Dinoroseobacter shibae DFL 12 = DSM 16493: one gene and its partner. The protein of the gene in region 1 interacts with the protein of each later gene in a pairwise test. Links are inferred from orthologs where the notes say so. Each region holds a gene or a part of one and is shown in the gene's direction. Other genes may lie near its edges. The genes, in order: rplA and thrS.

The links.
Region 2: the proteins of rplA (region 1) and thrS interact in binary tests that used the Escherichia coli proteins (3 or more experiments, as listed by UniProt). The link is inferred for Dinoroseobacter shibae DFL 12 = DSM 16493 from one-to-one orthologs.

What each region holds. Positions count from the first base shown.
Region 1 is NC_009952.1:256,501-259,691, forward strand. What follows is about bases 214-3,085. They hold rplA (50S ribosomal protein L1), read left to right. Parts: upstream 214-1,236; coding sequence 1,237-1,935; downstream 1,936-3,085. Other genes in these bases: nusG (transcription termination/antitermination protein NusG), read left to right, coding at 214-706; rplK (50S ribosomal protein L11), read left to right, coding at 810-1,235; DSHI_RS22680 (VPLPA-CTERM sorting domain-containing protein), read left to right, coding at 2,288-3,016. In the rest of the region: more of nusG, read left to right, coding at 173-213; DSHI_RS01310 (FkbM family methyltransferase), read left to right, coding at 3,144-3,191. UniProt on the Escherichia coli protein: One of the primary rRNA binding proteins, it binds very close to the 3'-end of the 23S rRNA. Forms part of the L1 stalk. It is often not seen in high-resolution crystal structures, but can be seen in cryo_EM and 3D reconstruction models.
Region 2 is NC_009952.1:781,643-784,911, reverse strand. The notes cover bases 316-3,265. They hold thrS (threonine--tRNA ligase), read left to right. Parts: upstream 316-783; coding sequence 784-2,748; downstream 2,749-3,265. Other genes in these bases: DSHI_RS03965 (cobalamin B12-binding domain-containing protein), read right to left, coding at 2,733-3,265; DSHI_RS03975 (DUF6324 family protein), read left to right, coding at 467-655; DSHI_RS03980 (GNAT family N-acetyltransferase), read right to left, coding at 316-346. Also shown: more of DSHI_RS03980, read right to left, coding at 1-315; more of DSHI_RS03965, read right to left, coding at 3,266-3,269. UniProt on the Escherichia coli protein: Catalyzes the attachment of threonine to tRNA(Thr) in a two-step reaction: L-threonine is first activated by ATP to form Thr-AMP and then transferred to the acceptor end of tRNA(Thr). The rate-limiting step is amino acid activation in the presence of tRNA.

The sequences.
Region 1 (3,191 bases):
GGTTCTAAAGCGGTTGAAATCCCCCCTGTTCGGCGTTACACGCCCCACCATCCCAACCCGTAGCGTGCGTCGATTCGAGCCGCACGCTGCTTTTCATTTGGGGTGACACAACCGGAATGAGGCGGGGGCGCGCGCCCGCGCACTGCGCCCGAGGGGCAAGGAAGCGAACACAATGGCCAAACGGTGGTACTCTGTCAGCGTCCTCTCGAATTTCGAGAAGAAGATCGCCGAGCAGATCAAGCACGCCGTCGCAGAGGCAGGGCTTGAGGACGACATCGAAGAGGTGCTCGTCCCGACCGAAGAGGTCATCGAGGTCCGCCGCGGCAAGAAGGTCACCGCCGAGCGCCGCTTCATGCCCGGCTATGTGCTGGTGCGGATGGAGATGACCGACCAGGGCTATCACCTGATCAACTCGATCAACCGGGTCACCGGGTTTCTCGGCCCCCAGGGTCGGCCCATGGCCATGCGCGATGACGAGGTGAACCAGATCCTGAACCGGGTCGAGGAAGGCCAGGAGGCGCCGCGCAGCCTGATCACCTTCGACATCGGCGAACAGGTCAACGTGACCGACGGACCCTTCGAGGGCTTCTCGGGCAGCGTCGAGGAAGTGGACGACGACAACAACCGTCTGAAGGTGACGGTATCGATCTTCGGCCGGGCGACCCCGGTCGAACTGGAATTCACGCAGGTCACCAAGACGTCCTGAGTGATGAGACGTGGGAGGCGGCGGTCACGCGTGACCGCACCGGACCACGAGCACCCCTGTCCGGCCGCCGCGGCGGTTCGGATGCTGTAAAAGGAGAGGCCAGATGGCCAAGAAACTCGCAGGCACGATGAAGCTGCAAGTGCCCGCCGGACAAGCGAACCCGTCCCCCCCCGTGGGCCCGGCACTGGGTCAGCGCGGCATCAACATCATGGAATTCTGCAAGGCGTTCAACGCCAAGACGCAGGACATGGAGCCCGGCGCGCCGTGCCCGACCGTGATCACCTATTACCAGGACAAGTCCTTCACGATGGAAATCAAGACGCCGCCGGCGGCTTATTACCTCAAGAAGGCCGCGAAGGTGAAATCCGGGGCCAGCACCCCGTCGCGCCAGACCGTCGGCACGGTGACCGTCGCGCAGGTGCGCGAGATCGCCGAAGCGAAGATGAGAGATCTGAACGCCAACGACATCGAAGGCGCGATGAAGATCGTTCTGGGCTCTGCCCGCTCCATGGGCATCGAGGTGAAGTAAGATGGCAAAGCTTGGAAAACGCACCCGCGCCGCGCGCGAGGCCGTGGCCGGCAAGTCCGACCTGACCGTGGAAGAAGCCGTCGCCCTGATCAAGGCCAACGCGACCTCGAAATTCGACGAGACCGTCGAGATCGCCATGTGCCTGGGCGTCGACCCGCGCCATGCGGACCAGATGGTGCGCGGTGTGGTCAGCCTGCCGAACGGCACGGGCAAGACCGTGCGCGTGGCTGTCTTCGCCCGTGGCCCCAAGGCCGAGGAAGCGCAGGCGGCCGGCGCGGATATCGTGGGCGCCGAGGACCTGATGGAGACGATCCAGTCCGGCAAGATCGAGTTCGACCGCTGCATCGCGACCCCGGACATGATGCCGATCGTCGGACGCCTGGGCAAGATCCTGGGCCCGCGGAACCTGATGCCGAACCCCAAGGTCGGCACCGTGACCATGGACGTCAAGGCCGCCGTGGAAGCCGCCAAGGGCGGGGAAGTGCAATTCAAGGCCGAGAAGGCCGGTGTGGTGCATGCCGGCGTCGGCAAGGCCTCTTTCGACGAGGCCAAGCTGGTCGAGAACGTGCGCGCCTTCGTGGACGCGGTCTCCAAGGCCAAGCCGTCGGGTGCCAAGGGGTCCTACATGAAGAAGATCGCGCTCAGCTCCACCATGGGCCCGGGCGTGACGGTCGCCGTGGACAGTGCAACGGGCAACTGAGCCTTGTGATGATGCGGAATTCGGGCGGCCTTCGGGTCGCCCTTTTTCGTGGGTTGGCTGCGGTTTGCGCAGGTGCACGTGAAACCCGACAGAGCACATCCCACCGGAATGCCGGATACCGCCGCCACAGGGGGTGACCTGAGTGTCGCCCCCATGCCGAGGGCGAGCACAACGATTCGGATCGACCAGCAGCCCCATTCACGCCAATCGCGCAACGAAGCCGCGCCTTTACAGGCATTGTTCTGAAAGACCTGCCATCCGCGATCCTTGGGGGCCGTTTCGTGCGACATCTTGCATCGCGCAAATGAAGATGGTAACTATTTCGTTAATACTAGTGTGAAAGGTAACGAGAATGCGAGTATTTGGAAAAGCGGGCATCGCCGCTGCGTCAACCCTGGCCTTTGCGGCTTTCATGGCGACCGGCGCGGCAGCTGCCCCAGTGACCCTATTCAAACAGAACAACGGCGACACGTTCAACGGCGGTGGGAACCTGCATGTGAACGTCGCCAGCCCGACGGCCAATGCCATGGCGGGCGGCTTCCGGCTCAAGGATGGGGACGACAACGCGTTCGTGGCGTGGTGCCTGGACATCATGAACGATCTGGCCATCCCGGCCGGTGGCCAGCAGTACAACACCACCACGGCGCCGTTCACCAATACCACCGGCGCCCTGGATCCGGTGACCCTGGCGAATGTCGAAGGTCTCTTCGAGACGGCGTACAGCTCGGTCGACATCACCGACAATGCGCAGTCGGCGGGCTTTCAACTGGCGCTTTGGGAAGTGCTGTATGAAACGGATGCCTCCTTCGATCTGACCGCGGGTACGTTCAGCCAATCGAAGTCCGGAAGCGCACAGGACGATGCCGAAGCGGCTGCGAACAGCTACCTCGCGTTGCTGGCAGGCGGGGTCGTGACGCAGGGCTACAACTTCACCTACTACGAATCCGGAACGACGGGCACTGGCGATCAACTGAGCCAGAACCTCGTCTCCGTGGCGCCGGTGCCGCTCCCGGCTGCGGCCTGGATGCTGGGTCTCGGTCTTGCAGGGCTCTACGGGGCGCGGCGCCGCCGGAAAGCCTGACCAATCTCGATCCGCGAAGATCGACAGGGCGGCCTGCGGGCCGCCCTTTCGCATGAGCGCCTTGACCGGGCTTTACGTGATCGTTCGGCTCGCTAGCTGATGCAGCGACAGCGAGGAAAGACCGATCATGCGCACACCCTTTCCGGATCGGGCCCGTCCTGCGCGGGCCGGGCTC
Region 2 (3,269 bases), 520 kb from region 1 along the record:
CCGCACGGCGGGCCGCCCCGGTCTCGGTCAACTCCAGCAGGGCGACGCGCCCATCGTCCGGGCTCGCCGTCCGGCGCAGCCAGCCCTGCGCGGCGAACCGTTTCAACACCCGGCTGACATGGCCCTCGTCGAGCGCGAGGTGCCGGGCAAGCTGCCGCGCGGTCCAGGTCGCCAGCCCCAACTCATGCAGGATCCGCATCTCGGTCAGGCTCATGTCGCCGTCCGAAGCCGTGCGCCTAAGCACGCCCGACGCCCGCGTCACGATGCGATTGAGCGCCCGCATGTTCTCGACCGTTTCCGGCGGCAGGGCCGCTGCGGCGGTGCCGGGGGACGGATCATGCGGCATGTTGGCCTCCCATTTACTTGCATGTTGCAAGCTATTTCCATGCTTGTGTCAAGCGATCTGCATCTTGCCCCCTCGCCCGTGGCGGAGTACCTGCGGGCCGCGCAACCTCAGGAGCTTCCCATGGGCATCGACAAGCAAAGCGACATTGCCGCCAATCTTCAGATCGGCCCGACCTCGCTCGGGATGGTGCGGATCTATGTGGAGGCCGAAGGCGTCGACCTGCCCCTGGATTTCGACCCCGACGAGGCCCTGGAGATCGCCGAGGAACTCAGGGCCGCCGCCGAGCGCGCGCGCCGGGTCAAGCCCTGAGCCGGGGCCTGCGGCCCCCCGCCGCCCGACTGCGCCCTTGACGCGCCCGCCCCCGGGCGGCATGTGAGCGGCACACATATTCCCGCAACCGGGCGTTCCGTGGGCGCCAAACCGACGAGGCAGCCGATATGGCCCAGATCTCTCTCACCTTTCCCGATGGCAATGCACGCGATTTCGACGCAGGGGTCACACCGGCGGAGGTCGCCGCCAGCATCTCCACCTCCCTTGGCAAGAAGGCCATCTCCGCCACCGTGAACGGCGCGCATCACGACCTGCAATGGCCCATCGACGCCGATGCCAGCATCGCGATCCACACGCTCAAGGACGACGCCCAGGCGCTGGAGCTGATCCGCCACGACTGCGCCCATATCATGGCCCGCGCCGTGCAGGAGATCTGGCCCGATGTGAAAGTCACCATCGGCCCGGTGATCGAGAACGGCTTCTATTACGATTTCGACCGGGCGGAGCCCTTCACCCCCGAGGATCTCGGCGCAATCGAGGCCAAGATGAAAGAGATCATCAACGCCCGCGATCCCGTCCGCACAGAGGTCTGGGACCGTCCCCGCGCCATCGCCCATTACGAGGCGAATGGCGAGCCCTACAAGGTCGAGTTGATCGAGGCGATCCCGGGCAACGAGCCGCTGCGCATGTACTGGCATGGCGATTGGCAGGATCTCTGCCGCGGCCCGCACCTGCAACATACCGGGCAAGTGCCCGCGGACAGCTTCAAGCTGATGTCCGTCGCGGGGGCCTATTGGCGCGGGGACAGCTCCCGTCCGATGCTGCAACGGATCTACGGCGTGGCGTTCCAGAACCGCGACGCCCTGAAAAAACACCTCCACATGCTGGAGGAAGCCGCCAAGCGCGATCACCGCAAGCTCGGCCGCGAGATGAACCTGTTTCACATGCAGGAAGAGGCCCCCGGGCAGGTCTTCTGGCACCCTAACGGCTGGACCGTCTACACCACGTTGCAGGACTACATGCGCCGCCGTCAGCGCGAGAATGGCTATGTGGAGGTCAACACCCCGCAGGTCGTCGACCGCAAGCTGTGGGAGGCCTCCGGCCACTGGGACAAGTACCAGGAAAACATGTTCATCGTCGAAGTGGACGAAGAACATGCCCGCGAAAAGGCGATCAATGCCCTGAAACCGATGAACTGCCCCTGCCATGTGCAGGTCTACAACCAGGGCCTGAAATCCTACCGCGACCTGCCCCTGCGCATGGCCGAATTCGGCGCCTGCAACCGCTATGAGCCCTCGGGCGCGCTGCACGGGCTCATGCGGGTGCGCGGCTTCACCCAGGACGACGCCCATATCTTCTGCACCGAGGACCAGATCCAGGACGAGACCGCCCGCTTCATCCGGATGCTGAGCACGATCTATCGCGACCTGGGTTTCGAGAGCTTCGACATCAAGTTCTCCACCCGCCCCGAGGTCCGCGCAGGCTCCGACGCGGTCTGGGACAAGGCCGAGGCCGCGCTGGAGGCCGCGATCCGCACGGTGACGGACGATTTCGAACTCGATCCGGGCGAAGGCGCGTTCTACGGGCCGAAGCTCGACTTCAAGCTCACCGACGCCATCGGCCGCGAATGGCAGCTGGGCACCTTCCAGGCCGATTTCGTGCTGCCGGAACGGCTCGATGCCACCTATATCGGCGAGGACGGCGCGAAACACCGCCCCGTCATGCTGCACCGCGCGATCCTGGGCTCCTTCGAGCGGTTCCTCGGCATCCTGATCGAGAACTTCGCAGGCAAGCTGCCCTTCTGGCTCGCCCCGCGCCAGGTGGTCGTCGCCTCGATCATCTCCGAGGCCGATGATTACGTGCGCGAGGTGGTGGCGGCCCTCACCCGGGCGGGCATCCGCGCCGAGGCCGACATCCGCAACGAGAAGATCAACTACAAGGTGCGCGAGCACAGCGTCGGCAAGGTGCCCGTGATCCTCGCCGTGGGCCGCCGCGAGATGGAGGAACGCACCGTCACCCTGCGGCGGCTGGGCGAAAAGCAGACCTCGGTCGTGGGCCTCGATGCGCTGGTGGCGGATCTTGCCGCCGAAGCGACCCCGCCGGACCAGCGCCCGGATCAACCCGCCGTCTGAACCGCGCGCAGGGCCGAGTCGATATCGTGCACGACCTGCACGGGCGTTCCGGGCTGGAGCGTCCCGTGCAGGTCCGCCGCCCCGGCCCCGCCCAGCAGGATCGGGACATTGAAAGGCAGTTTCTGGATCTGACCGATCAGCAGTCTTAGCGGCTGAACCGGGTCGAACTTGCTGGCCGTGAGCCCGACCGCGTCGGGTCGCAACCGCCGGATACGGTCGACGATCTCCTTGGGCAGCATCTCGAGCTGCAGGTCCACCTGCCAGCCTGCCTGCCGGAACGCCTCCGCGGCGAGGATGATCCCGAACGTGTGGGTCTGCCGCGGCAGCGTGGCGAAGACCGCGTGGGACTCGTCCGCCTTCCGGATCAGCGGCACGTACCGCCGCCCGACCCGCTGGTGCAGCCTGTGCAACTCCGTCACGGCGATCGCTACGTCCGCAAAGGACAACCTGTCCTCCTCCCACCGGGTTCCGAGACGACGCGCACAGGCGGCGAAAATCCCGTCGGCGAGATCCGCATAGCC